3 regions of the Pseudoalteromonas sp. 78C3 genome follow, and region 1 is predicted to be linked to each of the others. Evidence: predicted binding sites of a transcription regulator. Region 1 holds the regulator's gene; each other region holds the start of a gene.

Region 1 (7,511 bases):
CCAATTAAAGGGGTTGAAACTAAAGATCCTGCGTTTGGCCTTGATGCAGTATGGATCAAGCCAGATCAAAAAGATGAAGCGCAATCACTAGGTTATACCGTTGTAGATTCAGCCACGGTAGTTGCCACTCATATTAGCCAGTTATTAACTAACAGCGCGGCGTTGCTACTAGGGCATGAAGAAGTCCAAAACCTGCTTGATATGCTCGCTAAAAGCCACCCTCGCTTAGTAGAAGGGCTAGTACCAGATGTGTTGCCATTAACTGCAATTGTAAAAGTACTGCAAAATTTATTGAATGAAGGTGTAGCTATTCGCGATATGCGCTCAATTGTTCAAACCCTTGTTGAGTATGGCCCGCGTAGCCAAGACCCTGATGTATTAACGGCTGCAGTGCGTATTTCTCTGCGTAGGTTAATTGTTCAAGATGCGGTTGGTATGTCATCAGAAATCCCTGTCATAACCTTGGCACCTGAGTTGGAACAGATGTTGCATCAGTCATTACAAAATGCAGGCGATGAAGGTGCCGGTATTGAGCCTGGACTTGCAGAGCGACTTCAAGTGTCATTGACACAAGCGCATCAAAATCAAGAAATGGCCGGTGAACCTTCTATATTGCTAACGTCAGGAATGTTACGCACTGTGTTATCTCGTTTTGTTAAGTACACCATTCCAGGATTGAGAGTGATGTCTTATCAAGAGGTACCAGACGAAAGACAGATCAAGATTGTTAGCTCTGTAGGCCAACAATAAGATTTTAACAGGGGTTGAATCATGAAAATTAAACGTTTTTTTGCTAAAGATATGCGCACAGCACTTAAAGAAGTTAAAGATGAGTTAGGTGTTGATGCGGTTATTATGTCAAATAAGAAGCTGGCTAACGGTGTAGAAATTGTAGCGGCAGTTGATTATGACAAAGCAGCCCCTAAAGTAGCAGCGCAACCACAACGTACTGCAGAACCGCGCGCTCAAGCACCACAGCAAAGCATGCATAATTTTGTAAAACCAGAGCCTCAGCGTGCCAAACCAGAGCCGCAAGCAAAAGTGGCTGACAGCCTACAGGCTTTATTAGAGCGCCAATCACCGCGTCCTCGCTCCCCTGAACTTGCATCAATGTTTTCACAATCAGGTATTGATACTACCGATAACTATCAAGAACCAGCTATGGAACAGCGTACTAAAAATATGTTTGCTCCTGAAAATGCAGCGCCAGTTCGTCCACAAACTCAAGCGGATAGCTTAGGTTTTGATGATTTAGACAGCGACTTTGATGATTTAGATAGTCCAGTAACTGCTCGCCAACAAACACCCAATAATGAAAGCGAAGAAATGACAACAATGCGTGAAGAAATGAACGCAATTCGTCAATTACTTGAGCATCAAGTATCAGGCTTAATGCAGCAAGATATGGCGCGTCGCGATCCAACACGCGCTTGCATGGTTGACCGCTTAGTCGGTATGGGTATTGATAAAGAAGTAGCGCAACAAATGGCATGTTTTGTACCTGATGATGTATCTCGTAAGCAAGGCTGGAAAGCGTTGTTAACGATGGTCGAAGATCAAATGCAAACAACCAATAATGAAATACTTCGCCAAGGTGGTGTATATGCGTTAGTGGGTCCAACAGGTGTTGGTAAAACAACAACAGTTGCTAAGCTTGCAGCGTTAGGTGCACAAAAATATGGCGCTGATAAAGTGGCCTTAATAACCACTGATACATACAGAATTGGTGCTTATGAACAGCTTGCTACTTACGGCCGTATTATTGGTTGTGGTGTAAAGCAAGTTAAAGATGCTAATGAATTAGCTGAAGTTTTATATCATTTACGAAATAAACGTCTAGTATTAATTGATACAGCAGGTATGAGTCAGCGAGATTTACGTTTGACTGAGCAGTTAAACACGTTAATGCGTAACCAACGTGTGGATATTCGCAGCTACTTAGTACTAAGCGCGACGGCACAAATTAATGTATTACAAGAAACAGTACGTCACTTTAAAAAAGTACAGTTAAGTGGTTGTATTTTCACTAAGTTAGATGAATCATTAAGTTTGGGTGAGATTATTAGTATTGCGATTCAAAATCGCCTCCCAATAGGGTATCTTACTAACGGTCAACGAGTGCCAGAAGATATTCGTGTTGCAAATGCTGAGAAACTAGTGAAAAAGGCTGAGCAATTATATTTAAAAAGAACAAAAGCACAACATTCAAGGCACCAAGCAGTGGCGCCAAGTACAGTAGGGATGTATGATTAACACAGTATTAGATCAAGCAAGCGGCCTGCGCAAAATGAGTCAAAACAATAACAACGGCGTAAAAGTTATCGCTGTAACCGGTGGTAAAGGTGGGGTAGGGAAAACAAATGTTTCTCTAAATACCGCTATTGCACTAGGGCAACAAGGTAATAGAGTATTAGTGCTGGATGCTGACTTAGGTTTAGCAAACTGTGATGTGATGCTTGGTTTACGTGTAGAGCGCAATTTATCACACGTTTTGTCAGGTGAATGTGAGCTTGACGAGATTTTAGTTGAAGGCCCTGCTGGTATTAAAATTGTACCCGCTACATCGGGCTCGCAAAGTATGGTTGAACTATCGCCATCTGAGCATGCCGGGCTAATTCGTGCATTTAGCGAATTGAATACCGAATTTGATATTTTAATTGTAGATACAGCCGCTGGTATTTCAGACATGGTGCTAAGCTTCTCACGAGCAGCACAAGATGTAATGGTTGTAGTGTGCGATGAACCAACATCAATAACCGATGCTTACGCACTTATTAAAGTATTAAGCCGCGAGCACGGTGTTTATAAGTTCAAAATTGTTGCCAATATGGTCCGCAGTATGCGTGAAGGCACTGAATTATTTGCAAAACTATCTAAAGTTACCGATCGCTTTTTAGATGTTTCAATGGAGCTAGTAGCAACGGTTCCTTATGACGAAAATATGCGCAAAGCAACACGTCGCCAAAAGGTGATTGTTGAGCTCTTTCCAAGTTCGCCAGCCGCTCTCGCGTTTAAAGCGCTGGCGACAAAAGCAGTTAAATGGCCAATACCAAATCAACCATCTGGGCATTTAGAGTTTTTCATTGAGAAACTAGTAAACGGCTAATTATGACAACATTGGTGAATAGAGCTATGGGATATCAATCAACACAAAACTTAAATGTGATTGTTGAGAAACATGCATCACTTGTCAAAAAAGTGGCATGTCATCTAATTGCTCGATTACCACCTAGCGTTCAGCTTGATGATTTAATTCAATCAGGAATGATAGGTTTAATAGAAGCTTCAAAAAACTTTGATGCAACAAAAGGCGCAAGCTTTGAAACCTTTGCCGGTATTCGTATTCGCGGGGCTATGCTTGATGAAATGCGCCGTGGTGATTGGGCTCCTCGTTCAGTACACCGTAAAAGCCGACAAGTTGCAGAGGCAATTACTGGGCTCGAAAGCAGTCTGAATCGCGAACCAACAGATACAGAAGTTGCTGAAAAACTTGAAATTTCACTCAATGAGTACCATCATATTTTAAATGATGTTAATACCAGTAAAGTATTAGGCATAGAAGACCTTGGTGTAGATGAGGATGTTATTACTCCCGTAGGCCAAGATTTAGCGCTAGACAAACCTTTTAATAATGTTAAAAATGATCGGTTTAATGAGTCTTTGCTAAATGCAATAAAGTCATTACCAGAGCGTGATGCGATGGTACTTTCTTTATACTATAACGATGAAATGAATTTAAAAGAAATAGGACATATACTCGATGTAAGCGAATCGCGTGTAAGTCAGATACATGGTCAGGCGATGATTAAGCTTAAAGCTAAAATCAATGACTGGATAAACTAGTAGTAAGTAAACTAAGGTTAATACCTCACTGGGGGATGTTTTGGATAAAAACATGAAAATTCTTGTAGTTGATGATTTTTCAACGATGAGACGAATTATAAAAAACCTATTACGTGACTTAGGTTTCACTAACGTTCAAGAAGCTGATGACGGGTCTACAGCTTTGCCTATGTTACAAAATCAAGTGTTTGATTTTGTGGTTACAGATTGGAATATGCCGGGAATGCAAGGTATTGACCTTTTAAGAGCAATTCGTGCAGATGATAAGTTAAAACATATCCCTGTACTGATGGTAACGGCAGAGGCTAAAAAAGAACAAATAATAGCTGCAGCACAAGCTGGCGTTAATGGTTATATTGTTAAGCCATTTACGGCTGGAACATTAAAAACTAAATTAGAAAAAGTATTTGAACGCTTAGGCTAATGATGGGGGAGAGGCTTATGTCAGCACCAGCTGCGCCTCAAATAACGTTAGAACAAGCTCGTCAACTCGTCATTTATTTAGAAAACGATGAGCAAGATAAAGCTAATCAGTTGATTTTAGAGACAGCTTCGCAAGAGCAGTCTAAATTATTTGCTGAAGTTGGGAAGTTGACTCGTCAACTGCACGAAGCACTTAAAAGCTTTGAGCTTGATACTCGCTTAACTAACATAACGACAGATGCGATTCCAGATGCTAAAAAGCGGCTTAATTATGTTATAGAAATGACAGAAAATGCGGCTAATAAAACAATGGATGCTGTTGAGGCTAGTTTACCTATAGCTCAGCAACTTGCAGATGAAATATCTCATATCAAACCGACATGGGATCGTTTAATGAGCCGGGAGATTGAGCTTGGTGAGTTTAAACAACTTTGCCATAGTATCGATAAGTTTATGAATAACTCTCATCATAAAACGGATGAGCTTCAAAGCTTAATGACAAATGTACTAATGGCTCAAGACTATCAAGACTTAACAGGTCAAGTTATTCGCCGTGTTATAGAACTTGTTAGAGAAGTAGAAGAAAGCTTACTTCATCTTTTAACAGCGTTTGCTGAACAAGATGACAGTGACAACACAGCGAATAAAGTAGAACAACAAAAAATAAAAGAACCAGTTGCCACACAAACTTTAGCAGGTCCTGAAGGCCCTATTATTGATAAAGAATCGCGTAATGATGTTGTGTCTGATCAAGATGAAGTCGATGATCTTTTATCAAGTTTGGGCTTCTAAGAGGAGAGTAACTGCATGTTTGAAGTCGATGAAGATATTTTACAAGACTTTCTTGTAGAGGCAGGAGAAATCCTAGAGCTTTTATCTGAACAGTTAGTTGAACTGGAAAATAATCCAGAAGATACCGAGTTACTAAATGCCATATTTAGAGGCTTTCACACTGTAAAAGGTGGTGCAGGCTTTTTAGCTATGACAGAACTTGTTGATGCTTGCCACGGCGCTGAAAACGTATTTGATTTACTACGTCAAGGCGTGCGAACGGTCAATTCAGAGTTAATGGATGTTATTTTACAAGCGCTCGACACCATTAATGAAATGTTCGCGACTATCCAAAATAGGGATAAGCCAGAACCAGCAGATCCTGAGTTACTTCAAACCCTCCACATTTTGGGCCTACCTCCAACAGAAGCCGAGCTTAACGGAGTCGCTTCAGAAACTGACGTTGAACAACCTCTTGATGAAGTAGTTGATACGCCAATAGCTGATGAGGAAGATCCATTTGCATTTGATGAAATGTTTAGCGGAACTCCTTCGGTTAGTGATGCTGAAATAAACGAAATCACTGAAGATGAATTTGAAAACTTACTTGATGAACTACACGGTAAAGGACAAGGTCCTGCAGTTGAAAAGCCAGTAGCAAGTAGTAGTGATTTTAATGGTGATATTACTGATGATGAATTTGACAGCTTATTAGACGAGTTACATGGAGTTGGCAGTTTTGGTGAGGTTGCGAGTAAAGCACCTGAGCAAAGTAGTGCAGTTAAAGCACCTGTAGAACCAGCTAAACCAGCGTCAAATACTGCTAATTCATCAGATGATGAAATTAGTGATGATGAATTTGAAGCGCTTCTTGATGAACTTCATGGTAAAGGCACTGCACCTAAATCAATAGAAAGCACTCCAGCTGTGAAACAGCCCAATATCCCAGCTAAACCAGCTGCAAAAGCGAGTGTGCCTGTAAAAAAACCAGAACCTGTAAAAGCACCCGCTTCTAAACCGGTAGAAAAACCGGTTGCTAAAGCAGCGCCAGCAACGCCTAAAAAATCAGCGCCACCAGCAGCAGAGACGACAGTTCGCGTAGATACAAAACGACTTGACCAAATTATGAATATGGTTGGTGAGTTAGTACTTGTGCGAAATCGTTTGGTTAGTTTAGCGACTAACTCAGACAGTGAAGCAATGGGTAAAGCAATCTCTAACTTAGATGTAGTGACTGCTGATATTCAAGGCGCGGTTATGCAAACGCGAATGCAACCAATTAAAAAGGTATTTGGTCGTTTCCCTCGCGTAGTACGCGATTTAGCACGCAGCTTAAACAAAGACATTGACTTACAACTTGTAGGTGAAGAAACCGATTTAGATAAAAACTTAGTGGAAGCACTAGCCGATCCGCTTGTGCATTTAGTTCGAAACTCAGTTGACCACGGTATTGAAATGCCAGCTGTTCGTGAGGCTGCCGGTAAGCCTAGAACAGGTAATGTTACTTTATCAGCGTCTCAGGAAGGCGACCATATTTTGTTGACCATTAAAGATGATGGCGCTGGTATGGATGCTGAGAAACTGAAAAAAATAGCAATTAGTAAAGGCGTACTCGACCACGATCAAGCGAGTCGACTTTCTGACACTGAAGCATACAACCTCATTTTTGCACCTGGCTTTTCAACAAAAGAAGAGATATCTGATATTTCAGGTCGTGGTGTTGGAATGGATGTGGTGAAAACTAAAATCACCCAATTGAACGGCTCTGTAAGTATTCAATCTGAGTTAGGCGTAGGTACCATTTTAGAGATAAAAGTACCACTTACCTTAGCCATATTACCGACCTTAATGGTAATTGTTGGCGCACAAACATTTGCGTTACCACTTGCTGGTGTTAGTGAAATATTCAACTTAGATTTAACGAAAACAAATGTGGTTGATGGGCAATTAACAATTATTGTGCGTAAAAAGGCAATACCGTTATTCTACCTCGAGCACTGGTTAGTTAAAGGCTCAGATCGTTCACAGCGAAAAGCAAAAGGCCATGTAGTTATTGTGCAAATTGGTACGCAGCAAATTGGTTTTGTTGTTGACTCATTAATTGGCCAAGAAGAAGTTGTAATTAAACCACTTGATGCGTTACTACAAGGTACCCCAGGTATGGCAGGCGCTACAATTACTTCAGATGGTGGCATTGCACTGATTTTAGACGTTCCAAACATGTTAAAACATTACGCAGGCTAATAATAAAGTAGGTATATATTTAATATATACCTACGCATAAATTTAATAAGAGAGCTAAATGGCCGTTAAAGTTTTAGTTGTTGATGATTCAAGCTTTTTTCGCCGCAGAGTAAGCGAAATTCTTGAACAAGATAGCGACATACAAGTTATAGGCTTTGCTGTGAATGGCAGAGAAGCTGTTGAAAAAGCAGCTCAGCTACGTCCAGATATGATCACTATGGATGTAGAAA
Region 2 (7,511 bases), on a different contig from region 1:
GGCTCAAATTACCGGCCACAAAGCTGGTAAGGCGTATCATAAAATTGCTAATGCACATATTTACGAAAACCAACTTGAACTGATGCGAGACGTGCAGTTAACGCGTGAGCCATTTGCGTCACCTCAGTTAAAAATTAATCCAAAAATTACATCATTAGAAGACATAGAAACGTGGGTAACACGAGACGACTTTGAAGTAACAGGCTATCAATGCCATGAAGCGATTCAATATCCATTTTCAGTATAATAAAAGATTAAGGAAAACATAAAATGAAAGCAGTGATCCCAGTAGCGGGCCTTGGTACTCGTATGTTACCAGCCACTAAAGCAATTCCTAAAGAAATGCTTCCAGTGGTAGACCGTCCTTTAATTCAATATGTAGTAAACGAAGCCGTTGCTGCAGGAATTAAAGAAATAGTGTTAGTGACGCACTCAAGTAAAAATTCAATCGAAAATCACTTCGATACAAGTTTTGAACTAGAAGCTACTTTAGAAAAGCGTGTTAAGCGGCAATTACTTGCCGAAGTGCAAGCAATCTGCCCTAAAGACGTAACCATTATTCACGTACGCCAAGGTGAAGCAAAAGGCTTAGGCCACGCTATTAGTTGTGCAGCGCCTATTATTGGTAACGAACCGTTTGTAGTTATTTTACCAGATGTAATTATTGATGATGTAGAGAGCGATCTTAAAAAAGATAACTTAGCAGAAATGATCGCTAATTTTGAGAAAACCAAGCACAGTCAAATTATGGTAGAACCAGTACCAATGGCACAAGTTAACCAGTTTGGTGTGGTTGATTTAGGTGATGTTGACTTAAAGCAAGGTGAAAGCTCGCCAATATTTAATATGGTAGAAAAGCCGCCAGTAGATGAAGCTCCATCAAACTTAGCTGTAGTGGGTCGATACGTATTAAGCGAAAATATCTGGCCGTTACTTGCAAAAACTCCGCAAGGTGCAGGCGACGAAATTCAATTAACTGATGCAATTGCGATGTTAATGGAACACGAAAAAGTAGATGCATACGCTATAAAAGGCCGCAGCCACGATTGTGGAAGTAAAATTGGTTACTTAAAGGCAACGATTGAATTTGCACTTCGTCGCGATGAATTTGCCGATGAATTAAAATCATTTATCAAAAAACTGATTTAACAGTTAACGAAAACATGAAAGGCGCCTATATCGGCGCCTTTTTTTATGAGTTTTATCAGGATCAAAATTAGAAAAGGAATAGCTCTAAAATAAAAGTTTTTAAGTCATTACAGACATATTGTTATTTATGTTGTAAAGTTTGTGTTAATTGGCATTGAATTTGTATTAAATAATGCTCTCAAGGAAGGGATGGAGTATGCAACGTTGTGTTTTACGAAACACTGACAAGCATGCGAAGAGCTAGTTTTATGGCTCACAGCTTAAATAAAGTTAAACGCTTTCTTGTGAGAATGTTTAACTGAAATGTAGTGTAAAAACACTGCTTTCAGGACAACTAATACATGTTTATATATAAAAAAAATAACATTGGGCTTTTACTTAGCTTGCTAATGCTTTTATTTGGTACAGCATGCAGCGTCTCGCCTGAAATAAAAACCATTGATGAACAACCTCAAAGTAACTCGCCTGACTACGTATCAATTACAGCCCTTGAACTTGCTCAGCTAAAAGATGCCGCAATGCAGTGGCAACAAGCTCGTGAAGGCATAGAGCGAATTTTAAGATTAGAAAAAGAAATAACTTACCTCGTAAATCATATTGATATTATAAACAGCAAAGCTATTGCGCAGTCTAATCAAGGGTACAGCAGCAAGTCTGTACGCTCACCACGAAACACACGCAATGTTAAGTCACGCCAACAAGCTAAACAAAACTACAGTGATAAAAAACAAACTGTAAAATTAAATACACCTAAACATGTATTTGCTTTGCAAGTAGCTTCGGTTGACTCCGAGCAAGGTGTGGCTAAAGCATGGCAAGAGCTAAATGCTAAAGCAGCGCCGTTGTTTAGAGACAAAATATTGACTAACGTAGAAACCGCCAAAATAAACGACAAAATGTTTTACAGGCTGAAACTTGGCTCTTACCAAAACTTTAAAAATGCAAAAGCAGACTGTGACGTATTCAAACTGTACAAACTCGATTGCATAGTAAGTAACTACACTGATAAGCCAGTAAAGCTTTAGCGCACAGCATGTAATATCAATCTACAATAATACCTAATCAATTTGAAGGATTAGACCTGACGCTAACTTCGCTAATAATTTTTGATATACGACGGCATGTATGCCGGAGTTAGAGCAATGCAGCAACAATTAGTGATACCAACTAAATGATGAAATTTTGCCTTGTTATCGATATGGCTTTTCTTACCTCAAAATAGACTACTTAATTAAAAAGTTGCTATAAAGTGGCGCAAAATTTGCTTTGATTTATTATCTTGGTTAGTAGAGTGCATTTTGCAATGCGGTATTTTAAGTCTTGTCATTTAATATCAGTTTTATTCTTATCTTTTTATTTATATGGATGTAGCAGCGCAACTGTAAATAACGAGAGCGTGCAGCATTCTTTAATTACTGATAAACAAGTAAAAGAGTATGTTTCGCAGTGGCACTTACAGCAAGAAAGCATTGGTCGTTTAACTGCTATGGAAGATGATTTACAGCTGTTAATTATGGCGTTATCGTCTCGAAGTGAATTAACTGAAAACCCTCCTTTACTCATGCAAAATAAAACCGATATCACCTATGGTAATCAGCCTTCACAGAATTTGGAACCGACGGCACTAAATAACACTCCCGAAGTAAAAACACCAAACTTACAAAATTCAGAACTCACCTTAACAGATGAAACTAAAATTGGAGCACAGCTTGGTTGGTATTTAAAGCCAGAGCTTGTTAAAGCAAGAGTCGAAAGGCTTAAGCAATTATACCCCAGTGCATTTACTCAATTTAATTTTACTATGTTTGAACGTAAAAATAATAATATGACTTTGTATGGATTACGTGTAGGTCCATTTAAAAACGATGCTCAAGTAAGTGCGTTTTGTTATTTAGCTAATCAGCTTGATCAAGCATGTAATATTGCTGCTTTTGTCGGAAAGCCAATATAATTAATAAATTAGGCCTTTTAAACTTATATAGTATTAAAGTATTTGTACTAATAGTCGATACTAACTATAGTTGGGCAAATATTTGATAAAGCCCATTTTCTTATAAGGATTTAGCATGAAGTTTTATTTATCTGCATTAGCTGTAGCCACCGTGGTCAGCTCGTTTAGCACTTATGCTGCTACAGAGTCATTTGAAGCGAAAGTAACGGTACAAAATGCTGTAGTACTCACAAAAGATAACGATTTAAATTTTGGTACTATTCGTGCTATTTCAGATCCTACAGGCAATCTGCAAGCTACGCTTACAATTAATCCTGATCCTGATGCAACTAATGTTACCTCGCAAGACGACGCTGCTGGTAATGTGGCAACTATATCAATAATTGAAGGTGGTGAAGCGGGTGCTTTTAGTGTGTCAGATGTAGTACCAAATTCTATTTTAACCATTAGCGACCCAGTAAATACTTTAGTACAACCTTTAGCTGGTCAAGGGTTGAATGAACCTGATTTTACTGTAGGTACTTGGACTTACTTTATAACGAGCGGTACTAATGCTGGTGGATTATATACAAGTGCTACGCCCAACCTACAGGCTGGTGTTGATGGCGCTGTATCATTTAATATAGGCGCGACTCTTTCTACTTCATCAAACGCATCAAGTGTGGATTACCCTGATGGTGAGTATTCTGGTAGCTTTAATATTGAAGTGTCATATTAATTAGTGTTTAAACAAACAATGCGCTTTTTGTATGTTTCTGCTTGGCTTTCGTTAATGTTTAGCGAGCAAGCCTATAGCGCAAGCATACAACAAGAAGCGCTTAATTTTGGCACTTTAGTTATCCCTCAAAATAATACCTTAAGCTCTATAACCATTAGCCATGAAGGTGAAACAACCACATTTGGTAATATTTACGTATTAACTGAGGGTAATCCCGCAGAACTTTTATTTACCGATTTACCTCCCCTTACTCAAATATCGTTTAACAAAACGAGTGACTCTACATTGCAAAGTGAAGCACTAGGAGCTAATAGTGCCAAGTTTTCGGTTGTATTAGTAGATTTACCAAGAACGCAAACTAGCGATGAGTTTGGAGAGCTTTTACTCAAAGTAGGTGGCCGTTTAATAACGACAGGGACTAGCCAAAGTTACTTAGATGGTAGTTTTATTACTGACACCCAATTAGAAATTACGATTGATTACTAAAGGAAAAACATGCTTTATAAAGTTGTAGTGCTGCTCGCACTGAGTGTATGTATTTTAGGAAAAAATGCATACGCAAATTTACTTATCTCTCCAACCCGTATTAGTTTTGATGAACGCCAACGAACCGCTAAAGTTACAGTAATTAATACAGGTGATGAATATCAAACATATCGTGTTTTATGGAGTGAGAAGCAAGCGCAACCTAGCGGTGGCTACATACAGTTGGCAGAGGCTACAAGCGAAAGTTTAAGTTCAATGGCACGTTTGTCACCAAAACAAATGCGTTTAGCACCTGGTGAAAAACAAACAGTAAAAATAGCAATACGTAAACCTAAAGGCCTAGCTTCTGGTGAGTACCGCTCTCATCTTCTATTTCAAGCATTGCCTGGTGAAAATACTAATAAAACAAGCTCAATAAAAGTTAATATGATTATGAGCTACAGCATTCCTATTTTGTTACGTAAAGACATGAAACAGCCAGAAGTTGCCATAGAGCAAGCTCAACTAGTGCTAAATGAAAGCAATCAACGTCCTCAGTTTTTATTGAATATAAAACGAGAAGGTAAGTTTAGTAGCTACGGTAAATTAAGTGCTTACTTTGTTGATAGCAATAACGAGCAAGTTAAAATTGCAGAAATTGGTAATTTAAGTATTTATCCAGAAGTGGATAATGCGTTTGTAACCCTTAGTTTATTTAGTGACAAAAATTTAGATAAAACAGGAAAAGTCATTTTTAAATATGAAGGCAGTCAAGAATATAAAGACCTTACATTTGCACAATACACTCTGCCTTTAACTTCACAATCACTTAATGTTTTAACAGTGAATGACGCTAAATAATTTATTGTATGCACTATTACTAAGCATAAGTAGTTTGCTTAGTAATAGTGTAATCGCTAATCCTAATTCTTCCGTAGGGGATGCTTTAACAACACTACGCGCAATTGAACTAAAGCTAACTAAGCCCGTTGAAGTAATTGATTATAAAAACAAAGAAAATCAGCAACAGCGAATCGCCACAGGCGAGTTATTAATACTTTCGCTTTATTTAAACTCATACTACTTAGGTGAAGTTGCAGCAATTAAAAGCGAGCAAAGTGTACAAGTTAGTTTAAGCGACTTATTTGACATTCTACAATTTGCAATGAATGTTGATGCTAGCAATCGAATTGCTCAAGGTGTTGGAGCAAATCAACAACCTCTTTTTCTAAATGCAGCGGTTACACCCGCTGTATTTACTAGTCCTACACAGAGCTACTTATTAGCAAAAAATCAAATTACCATTGAAGATGATATTTATGTAGATATTCAAAGTTTACATAATGCTTTAAATCTAGAGTTTAATATTGATTACCCAGATTTAGAATTACTTATAAGCTCAGAGAGCCCCTTACCGGTTGAACAACAAAGATACAGACAGTCGCGCAACCTTAAATCACCTAACAAAAGATCGCCACCTACGCTGCCATGGAAAGCTAGCCCATATAAAGCGCTATCTTCTCCGGTTGCCGACTTACAACTAAATTTTACCGCGAGCGATGATAGGCATTCTACGAACTATTCACTTTTAGGCACTCAAGACTTTGCGTATTTATCTGCAGAGTATTTTTTGTCTGGACGAAGTACTGACTTACTTACCAACTCTAGGTTAACGTTTACAAAGCAAAACTTAGACAAAGAAATAAAAAACGGCTTCATGCCTACTGAAATATCTTTTGGTGATGTTATCGCCACGCAAGTTGGTAATAGCTACAGTAGTCAGTATGCCCGAGGTGTTAAAGTTTCTAATAATGTAACCAATAGAAAAATAGTCAATAATCAAATTAACTTAAGCGGTGCTATACAGCCAGGTTGGGATGTAGAGCTGTATCGTAATGAAATATTAATAGACCAGCAGCTTAGCCTCGCAGATGGGCGTTATATTTTTGATAATATAAACCTATTATTTGGAGCTAATAATTTTGAGCTTATTTTTTATGGGCCTCAAGGTCAAGTTGAGCGTAAAAGTGATTATTACTTTGTGGACGGAAATCAACTTAAGCAGGGACAAGGTAACTATGAATTGTCGGTTACTGAACAAGGCAAGCAGTTACTAAATAACAATGTTTCAAGCTCGCAGGGGCAGGGGTGGCAAATTGCGGGTAGATATGAGCAAGGGCTTACAGATAATATATCTGTATACACTGCTACATCAGGTCAAAAAAATACAGATGACGATCTACTTAAGTATGCATTTGGTACCAACATAAGCTTATTTGACCGATTATTATTAAATGCGAATGTTGAAAAAAATAATAACAATGAACAAGAATTTGAATTTACAGCCCGAACTCAAATTGCCGAACAATCACTACTTTTTAGCGCTACAAATCGTACCGACGAACAGCAGCAAGATTTTAACAGCTACCAAATAAATTTAGCTGGTGGGCTAATGAATAATACCTATGGACGCCTTTCTTATCAAAATAACGTCCTATATGACGATAGTGATATTAGAGGGCGTTTTAAACAAGTACGCAACCAGTTCAACTACTCATATTCAGGATTTGCACTAAGTAACCAATTGCTGTGGCAACAAGACGATAGCTCTAAGAGTACTTTTGGAACAACACGTTTTCAAAAGCGCTTTGGGAGAACCTACACAAGGTTTGGTATAGATTATAGTATATCGCCAGTAAGTGAGCTTGTTAGTTACGAGGCTGAGTTTAGCCGCAACTTGGGCCGAGATTTACAAGCGGAACTTACTTTAACTGATTCACTTCGTAATAATATTCAATCGGCCGAATTAGGGCTCAATTGGCAAAGCGACAAGTTTAGTTTAACGAGTAACTTAAACTACAACAGTAACGATGATTGGCGGCTCGGTATTTATAGCCGTTTTAGCTTAGGTTTTGATGTTGAACACAATACATATTTTGTCTCTAAGCGCAGCTTAACTAACACGGGTAGTTTAATGTTACGCGTATTCTTAGATCAAAATAATAACGGTATTATGGATGATGATGAGCACGGCGTTGCCGGCGTAAAAGTAAAAGGCGTTCACAATTATCGTCAAGCAATTACAGACGAACATGGCGTTGCGCTATTAACTTCAATGCCAGCAAATCGTACAACAGATATAATACTTGATAGAAATAGTTTTGAAGATCCGTTTTTAATACCAGCTAACGAGGGTTTTTCTATTACCCCAAGGGCTGGTTTTGTAGA
Region 3 (7,511 bases), on a different contig from region 1:
GTTGTTGAGTTCGCTTTAGGCGGCTTAGCTTTAAACCCTGCATTACTATTTGGTGCTGGTTTATTAATAGGTGCGATTGCTATTGCTGCAATGTCATCTGATGTGACTGAAGAAGCTGAAGTTAAAACAAAAACGCTTTATGTTGGTAACCTTCCTTATCGTGCAAACGAAGGTGTGGTTCGTGCATTATTTGAAGAACAAGGCAAAGTATTCAATGTTCGTTTATTAAAGGATAAGAATACTGGCAAGCGTCGTGGCTTTGGTTTTGTTGAAATGGCGCAAGCTGATGCAGACAATGCAATTGCTAACTTGAACGATAGCGAGTTCCAACAACGTACTTTAAAGGTACGTGAAGCAAAACAAAAACAAGAAGATGATTCTAATGCTCTACGTACTGAGACGGATCAGTCAGTGTAACTAGCTTTACCGCTAGCTTATTGCTAAACACATCAGCCGTTGCATAATATTGCAGCGGCTTTTTTATGTCTGTTAGTTTATTCACACAGAAGTTAAGTTGGTTAAGTAGGTAGTTGACTCTGTTTGCTATCGCTACACCTGAATCAAGTAATTTTACATTCCCTTCAAAATACTGACTAATAGGCTCTGCTAATATTGGAAAGTGCGTACATCCTAATACAAGTACATCTATAGTTTTATCTATATGTAGGTCATCAAGCACTTGATGCAACTTGTTTGTATCCAAAGACTCTGTAAAAAAGTATTGCTCAGCTAAAGTTACTAACTCCACACTGCTATATAGATTAACGGTTACATTACGTGCATGCTCAGTAATTAATGTTTTAGTGTATGAACTGGCGACCGTTGCCGGTGTGGCTAATAAGCCAATATGATTTGAACGTGTTAACTCTGCCGCAGGCTTTATTGCTGGCACAACACCGACTATAGGAATATCTGTCATTTGGCGAACAGCACTAAGTGCAGATGTAGAAGCGGTATTACACGCTATTACAATTAAATCAACATTAAGCGTATTAGCTTTGATGAAATGAATAAGTGAGCATAATCGGTTAATGATTGTTTTTTGGGATTGAGCACCATAAGGTAGTAATGCATTATCCATAAAATAACTGTACTGAGCATTGGGGATACTTTGCTTTATATGCTCAAGTACAGTAGTTCCACCAATACCTGAATCAAAGACCATTATATGCGCTGACAAACTACCGTTCCCACTTTACTTTAAGAACGGCAGTTTGCCATGAGGTATTTATAAAAGAAAGTAGTTTAACTTTGCGTGGTTTCTAAATCAGCAAGCTCGTCGGCTGCCGAATTTAACTGATTAAGGTTTTCGAACATAGACTTTGTGTAATCCACTAACTTATCTATTTGCTCCTGATCTTGATTTAACCATTGGAGAATGCCAGCTAGCTGATTTTGTAATCCAAGCTCACCCGCTTTTTCAAAAGCATTTTTAAGGTCATCATTAAAAGGAGCTAAACCCTCCGCTACTTGTTTTTCTGGTGCTGGTCTATATTCTTCATAGCTTTTAACTGTTGCTATTGTTTTTGTTTGGCGTAAATCCATAGAAAAAGCCACCAGCTGATCGCTGTCTAAACTCAGCTCTTGCGCTTGTTCAAATGCTTCATCTAAATCACCACCAAAAAAGGTTTTACTTAAATCTTGTAAGTCTTCCATCATTGCATTAATAGCTTCTTGCTCTTGCTCATTTAAGTCACCATTAACCGACATCGAAAATGATACCTGTCGAGATTGCGATGATGAGCTTGCAAACGACTCGCTATTACTGTTTTGCTGATAGCCACTTGCCGACTGAGATTCAAATGCATCTGCAAAGCTAATACTTACCTCGTCACCCTCTGCGGTGGTAAATTTATACTCTGCATTACTCGTCATACTGACATATTGAGCCTGGCTTATATTTACGCTGGCAGGTTGTGGGTTAAATAACGACTCTTCAAACTTATCGAGCCCATTGTAAATTCCCTCTTTGGACTTATTAATCCCCTCTTCCATGTCATCATTAAATACACCTGTACCTTTGAGTTCATCAACAGCGTCGTCAATCCCTATTTGGACTCCTTTGCGCGCGTCGCCTAACATATCTTTGAGCTTTTCGTCATCAGCGCCATTAGCTTTTGCTTTATTAACAGCACTACTCACAAAATCGAGTACGTTTTTTACTATTTCATCAAAATCAAATAGTGGTTTATCTGCTTTTTTTTCTGCGATAGGCAATCCAAGCTGCTCAGCCATTTTATCGCCAAGCACCTTTGCGGCCAACTCTCGGCCTCGTTGTTGATAGCTATCTTGAGGAGACGTAATTGTAGGTTGCTGTATATCAGCTTTATTATTGAATTTATTGATGTTGTTGTTTGGCGTAAAGCCATAATTACCTATTTTCATGATTCGTCTCCTAAGCGTGCGTAGTTTATTATCGGCTATAACAATAAAAACTAAAGTACAATGTTCAATAAAACAGCATAAATGCTAGCCAAAACTAGACAAATACGCAGCGCTCCCTACAATAGCGCCGATAAACAGATCTTAGATAAGGTAGTAGCGTTAATGGCAGTTATTAAAATAGATACCACACAGTACCAAACGCAGTTAAGTGAAAAAGAGCAGCGTATTAGTGCACAGTTCCAACGTTTTGGTGTGGAGCAACTAGAAGTATTTAGCTCAGAGCCAACTAACTACCGCCAACGTGCTGAATTTAGAGTATGGCACGACGGTGACGATCTGTTTCACATTATGTTTGATCAACAAACAAAAGAAAAAATCCGTGTTGATACATTTGATCCAGCAGCGCCTCTAGTTGGTGAAATAATGCAGGTGATGATTGAGCATCTTAAGCCTTGTGAAATATTACGTCGTAAGTTATTTCAAATCGATTACCTATCCACGCTAAGCGGTGAAATTTTAGTAAGCTTGCTTTATCACAAACCACTTGATGATGAATGGTTAAGTGAAATTAAAGCGCTTAAAGAAAAACTAAGCAGTAAATACAAAATTGACTTTATCGGTCGTGCTCGCAAACAAAAAGAAGTGCTGGGTGATGACTTTGTAACTGAGCGTTTAACAGTTAATGGTCAAGAGCTTATTTATCAACAAGTAGAAAATAGCTTTACTCAGCCTAATGCAAAAGTAAATATTAATATGCTGGAGTGGGCGCAAGATTTATGTAAACCACTTAAAAATGATTTATTAGAACTGTATTGCGGTAACGGTAACTTTTCAATTGCGTTAGCGGGCTGTTTTAATAAAGTATTAGCAACAGAAATATCAAAATCATCTGTTCATTCTGCTCAATACAATATTGCTAAAAATAACGTAGAGAACTTAGATATTATTCGTATGTCTAGTGAAGAGTTTACTCAAGCAATGAATGGCGAGCGTACTTTCTCTCGTTTAGACGGTATTGACCTTAAAAGCTATGACTGCCAAACCATATTAGTTGATCCACCGCGCGCGGGCATGGATGAATTAACGTGTGACTTAGTGGCTAACTACGAAAGCATAATTTATATATCGTGTAATCCTGAAACCCTTGAGCGTGACCTTGATCACCTAACACGTACGCACAACGTTAAGCGCTTTGCTATATTTGATCAGTTCCCATATACACATCACATTGAGTCGGGTGTTTTCTTGCAGCGCAAATAAATACACTCAGTAAACGTTACCCATAAAAAAAGCTCCTTGTAGGAGCTTTTTTAGTTTTAGCTAAACTTACTTGTTAGCTAAGTAATTAATCAGTTTGCTAATATCTTCTGGTTCAGTAATACCCGACTCACGACCTAGGTTTAATTTATACTTACCATTTACAATAAATGTAGGTACGCCACGTAGTGCGCCTTTTTCTTTAAAGTAGTCTTGATCGCGTTTCATTTTAGAGCTCAGCGTACGTACCGAGAAGCTTTTAAACAGCTTATCAAACTTATCGCCATCAACGCCCTGCGCTACAAATATATCTTTTACATCTGCAAGCTCATTAAAACTAGCGCGCTTTGTATGAATATGATTAAAGATTGCAGAGACAATTTTATCTTTTTGCGGAAGCACTTCTGCAGTAGCGAGTGCTTGGCTCATCATCTGTTGGTTTTCTGGGTCGCGTACACCTACAAAATCAACATGGCTCTTTTTAAATTTAACGTTTTTATCAAGCTTAGGCTTAAACTCACCAATTAGTGCTTCCATGTTATTACATGCAGGGCAGTAAAATGAGAAAAACTCTTTAATTTCTGGCTTTTTAGTTGCGCGCTCAGAAACAACGTCGTAATGCACGCCTTCTTCATACGTTGCTGCAAAGCTTGTTGCCGCCATAGGAAGTAGTACTGCAAGCAAACCTGCTTTAACTAATTTAATCATTATTATGCTCCGAAATTTATAGTGCTAATAAAAACGCTACTAACTCATCAAGTTCTTTTTGATTTTTGATGGTGTTGAGGTTTATTTTATATTTATCGTTAACAATAAAAGTAGGTACACCTGTAAGTGCGCCTAATTTTGAATATTTATTTTGTTTGTTTTGCATTGCTTGCTCAGCCGAAATAACTGGCATGCTTGCAATTTCTTGATCAAACGTTGCGCTATCAATACCGTTTACTTCAAGTAATTTTTTAACGTCTTTCATTTCAGTTAAAGGAGCACGCTGAACATGAATACTTTTAAAAATTTGATCGCTAATACTCTGCGCCTGACCATGCTGCTTAGCAATTAAGTAGGCAAAGCTTAAATTACTTTGTGCTTGTGGCGACACGCCACCTAAAAAGTTCACGTGGTTTTTAATAAACTCCGCGCCTTCTGGCAAGCCTTGTTCAATTGCTTTTGCTACTGGTTCAAACTTAAAACAATGTGGGCAGTAAAATGAGAAAAACTCGGTTACTTGTGGTGATGTACTTTTGTCTACATCAATAACAGTGTATTGATTATCAACTTCAAACTGTGCAGCAAGTGCTGCAAATGGTAAACATAAAAGTAATAAACTCAGTTTTAATTTTTTAAGCATTTGTATCTCGTTGTACTTGTCTTTAAATAAAATATTACGGCAATAACTTTAACGGTGCTTCTTGCAGTGCTGCAAGTTGCTCCTTCAGTGCTAAAATTTGTTGCTCCCAGTATTTGTCATCAGCAAACCATGTAAAGTTCCGCACAAAGGCAGGATCGCTCCATCGTTTAGCTACCCATCCCATATAATGGATAATACGCATCGCTCGCAGCGGTTCAATTAATTTGAGTTGAGAGTGATCAAAATCACAAAACTCTTCATACGCACTCACAAGGGTGTCTAACTGTAACAGTTGCGTCGCTCTATCGCCACTGAGCATCATCCATAAATCTTGGATTGCAGGACCTTGGCGGCTGTCATCTAAATCAACAAACATGAGCGCATCACCTGCCCACAAAATATTACCAACGTGGCAGTCACCATGTAAGCGAATACTTTGCACATCTTTATACTGTTTTTGCGCCTGCTCTATCACTAAATCTAAAATAGTATAAAAGGCAGTATTTATTCCCATAGGCACTAAGTTACTTTTTTGAAGATGAACTTTGGCTGTATGTAAATACTCCTCGCAAGTAACTGTTGGCCTATAAGTAAAAGGCTTTGTTTTAGCTACTTGGTGCATACGGCCAATTAAACGCCCCATTACATCAAGCTGATCTAAGTTATCAACCTCAAATAAACGCCCGCCTACACTTGGAAACAACACAAACAAATAACCTTCGTGTTCAAACAAGCTTTGCCCATTATATAAAATAGGGGCAACAACAGGCACTTCCGCTTCTGCCAGTTCAAATGCAAAGTCATGCTCTTCTTGAATTTGCTCTTTACTCCAGCGCTCTGGGCGATAAAACTTCACTACGTAACGCAGGCCATCATCGGCTTTAAATTGGTACACTCTGTTTTCATAGCTATTGAGTGCCAACAAACCAGATTCAGCGTACACACCTACGCTTTCTATTGCATCGAGTATTAGGTCAGGTGTTAAGTCAATGAAACTAAATTTACTCATACTCTTCTTATATAAAATAAAAAGCGGGTTATATACCCGCTTTTGTTAATTGCTATATCAACTTACCTATTTAAGGTAGGTTGTGATTATCGCGCTTTAAAAAAGTTACTCGACTGCGATATTGTCTCATCCGGCTCATCTACCGGTGAAAGCACAAAGTTAAACTCTGTCATCGACACCTTCAAATCATAAGGGTCCATTACAAGCGACAATGGCACATTATGAGATTGCCCTGCCTGCACAGTAAATGACTGCTTACCAATATACTTAAAGTTATCTAACCCTTGCACTTTAATATTAAAGGTTTGCTCGTACTGCGCTTTATTAATTACCTTTAATGTATAGGTGTTCTCTACTAAACCATCAAAATCGACACGATATAATTGATTTCGATCACGAATGATATCAAAGTCCATTGTTTTACGCAGCGCTATATTAGCTACAAGTGCTCCCGTAAGCACAACAAGTATGACCGTGTAACCAATGATTTTAGCTCGTAGTGGATTCGTTTTATTTTCTGGGGTTTCGAGGTTTCGCTCTGTCGTATATGAAATAAGCCCACGCGGGTATTCCATTTTATCCATTACGCCATCACACGCATCAATACATGCACCACAGTTAATACACTCAGCTTGTAACCCATTTCTAATATCAATACCTGTTGGGCACACTTGAACACACAAGTTACAGTCTATACAGTCGCCTAGCTCTAAATCTTCATGATCTACTTTACGTGAACGAGGACCACGGCTTTCACCACGGCTTTCGTCGTACGTTACAGTGTATGTATCTTTATCAAACATAGCTGATTGAAAACGAGAGTAAGGGCAAATGTGTAAACACATAATTTCTCGCATCCAACCGGCATTACCATAGGTACACGCAGCAAAGAAAATAATACTGACTAGTGCATAACCACCCACGTTAAACGTTACAAAATCAGGAAGTAACTCTCTGATTGGCGTAAAGTAACCCACAAAAGAAATAGCGGTATATAACGAAAACAATACCCAACTAGTATGCTTTGCCGTTTTACGCCAAAACTTATCAAAATTCATGGGTCTTTGATCGAGTTTTTTACGCTGATTAGCTGTGCCTTCAAGCTTTTCTTCAAACCAAATAAAAATAAAGGTCCAAACAGTTTGCGGACATGTGTAGCCACACCACACCCGTCCATAGAAGGTGGTCACTAAAAACAGCGCAAATGCTGCCAGCATAAAAATAAACGCTAATATGGTAAAATCTTGAGGCCATAGCGTTAAACCAAAAATATTGTATTTTTGACCAATTAGATCAAACAGTACTGCTTGCTGGCCGTTAAAATTAATCCAAGGAAGTAACATAAACGCAAGTAGGCCTAAAAAGCCAATGCGCTGCCTAAGTAATTGATGTAGGCCTTTTACGGCACGCACATAAATACGATTTCGGGGATTGAACCTATCATCTTGACGGCTTAAATCCGGTTTTTGGATTTTCACCTCTACAGGGATATTCTTTACTTTAATTTGCTTG

The links. Region 1 encodes FliA, which starts transcription of late flagellar genes. Its sites were predicted from a motif close to CTAAAGNTNNNNNNNNNNNNGCCGATA; they were not measured.
Region 2: the regulator FliA is predicted to act here: its motif matches at 3,134-3,160, upstream of CXF76_RS05820 (DUF4402 domain-containing protein).
Region 3: the regulator FliA is predicted to act here: its motif matches at 2,415-2,441, upstream of CXF76_RS03450 (DUF5610 domain-containing protein).

The regions. Positions count from the first base shown of each region.
Region 1 covers NZ_PJAV01000128.1:18,500-26,010, forward strand. The annotation lists gene flhA (flagellar biosynthesis protein FlhA) at 1-750, shown strand, start outside; gene flhF (flagellar biosynthesis protein FlhF) at 772-2,253, shown strand; gene CXF76_RS06715 (MinD/ParA family ATP-binding protein) at 2,246-3,106, shown strand; gene CXF76_RS06720 (RNA polymerase sigma factor FliA) at 3,133-3,843, shown strand; gene cheY (chemotaxis response regulator CheY) at 3,884-4,267, shown strand; gene CXF76_RS06730 (protein phosphatase CheZ) at 4,285-5,058, shown strand; gene CXF76_RS06735 (chemotaxis protein CheA) at 5,074-7,281, shown strand; gene CXF76_RS06740 (protein-glutamate methylesterase/protein-glutamine glutaminase) at 7,340-7,511, shown strand, end outside.
Region 2 covers NZ_PJAV01000124.1:2,669-10,179, forward strand. The annotation lists partial or broken gene CXF76_RS05800 (thymidylate synthase) at 1-247, shown strand, start outside; gene galU (UTP--glucose-1-phosphate uridylyltransferase GalU) at 271-1,149, shown strand; gene CXF76_RS05810 (SPOR domain-containing protein) at 1,491-2,174, shown strand; gene CXF76_RS05815 (SPOR domain-containing protein) at 2,546-3,100, shown strand; gene CXF76_RS05820 (DUF4402 domain-containing protein) at 3,216-3,818, shown strand; gene CXF76_RS05825 (DUF4402 domain-containing protein) at 3,822-4,304, shown strand; gene CXF76_RS05830 (fimbrial biogenesis chaperone) at 4,314-5,144, shown strand; gene CXF76_RS05835 (hypothetical protein) at 5,131-7,511, shown strand, end outside.
Region 3 covers NZ_PJAV01000108.1:470-7,980, forward strand. The annotation lists gene CXF76_RS03440 (RNA recognition motif domain-containing protein) at 1-417, shown strand, start outside; gene murI (glutamate racemase) at 380-1,180, opposite strand; gene CXF76_RS03450 (DUF5610 domain-containing protein) at 1,246-2,385, opposite strand; gene trmA (tRNA (uridine(54)-C5)-methyltransferase TrmA) at 2,548-3,645, shown strand; gene CXF76_RS03460 (thiol:disulfide interchange protein DsbA/DsbL) at 3,712-4,350, opposite strand; gene CXF76_RS03465 (thiol:disulfide interchange protein DsbA/DsbL) at 4,367-4,990, opposite strand; gene CXF76_RS03470 (serine/threonine protein kinase) at 5,025-5,999, opposite strand; gene ccoG (cytochrome c oxidase accessory protein CcoG) at 6,086-7,511, opposite strand, start outside.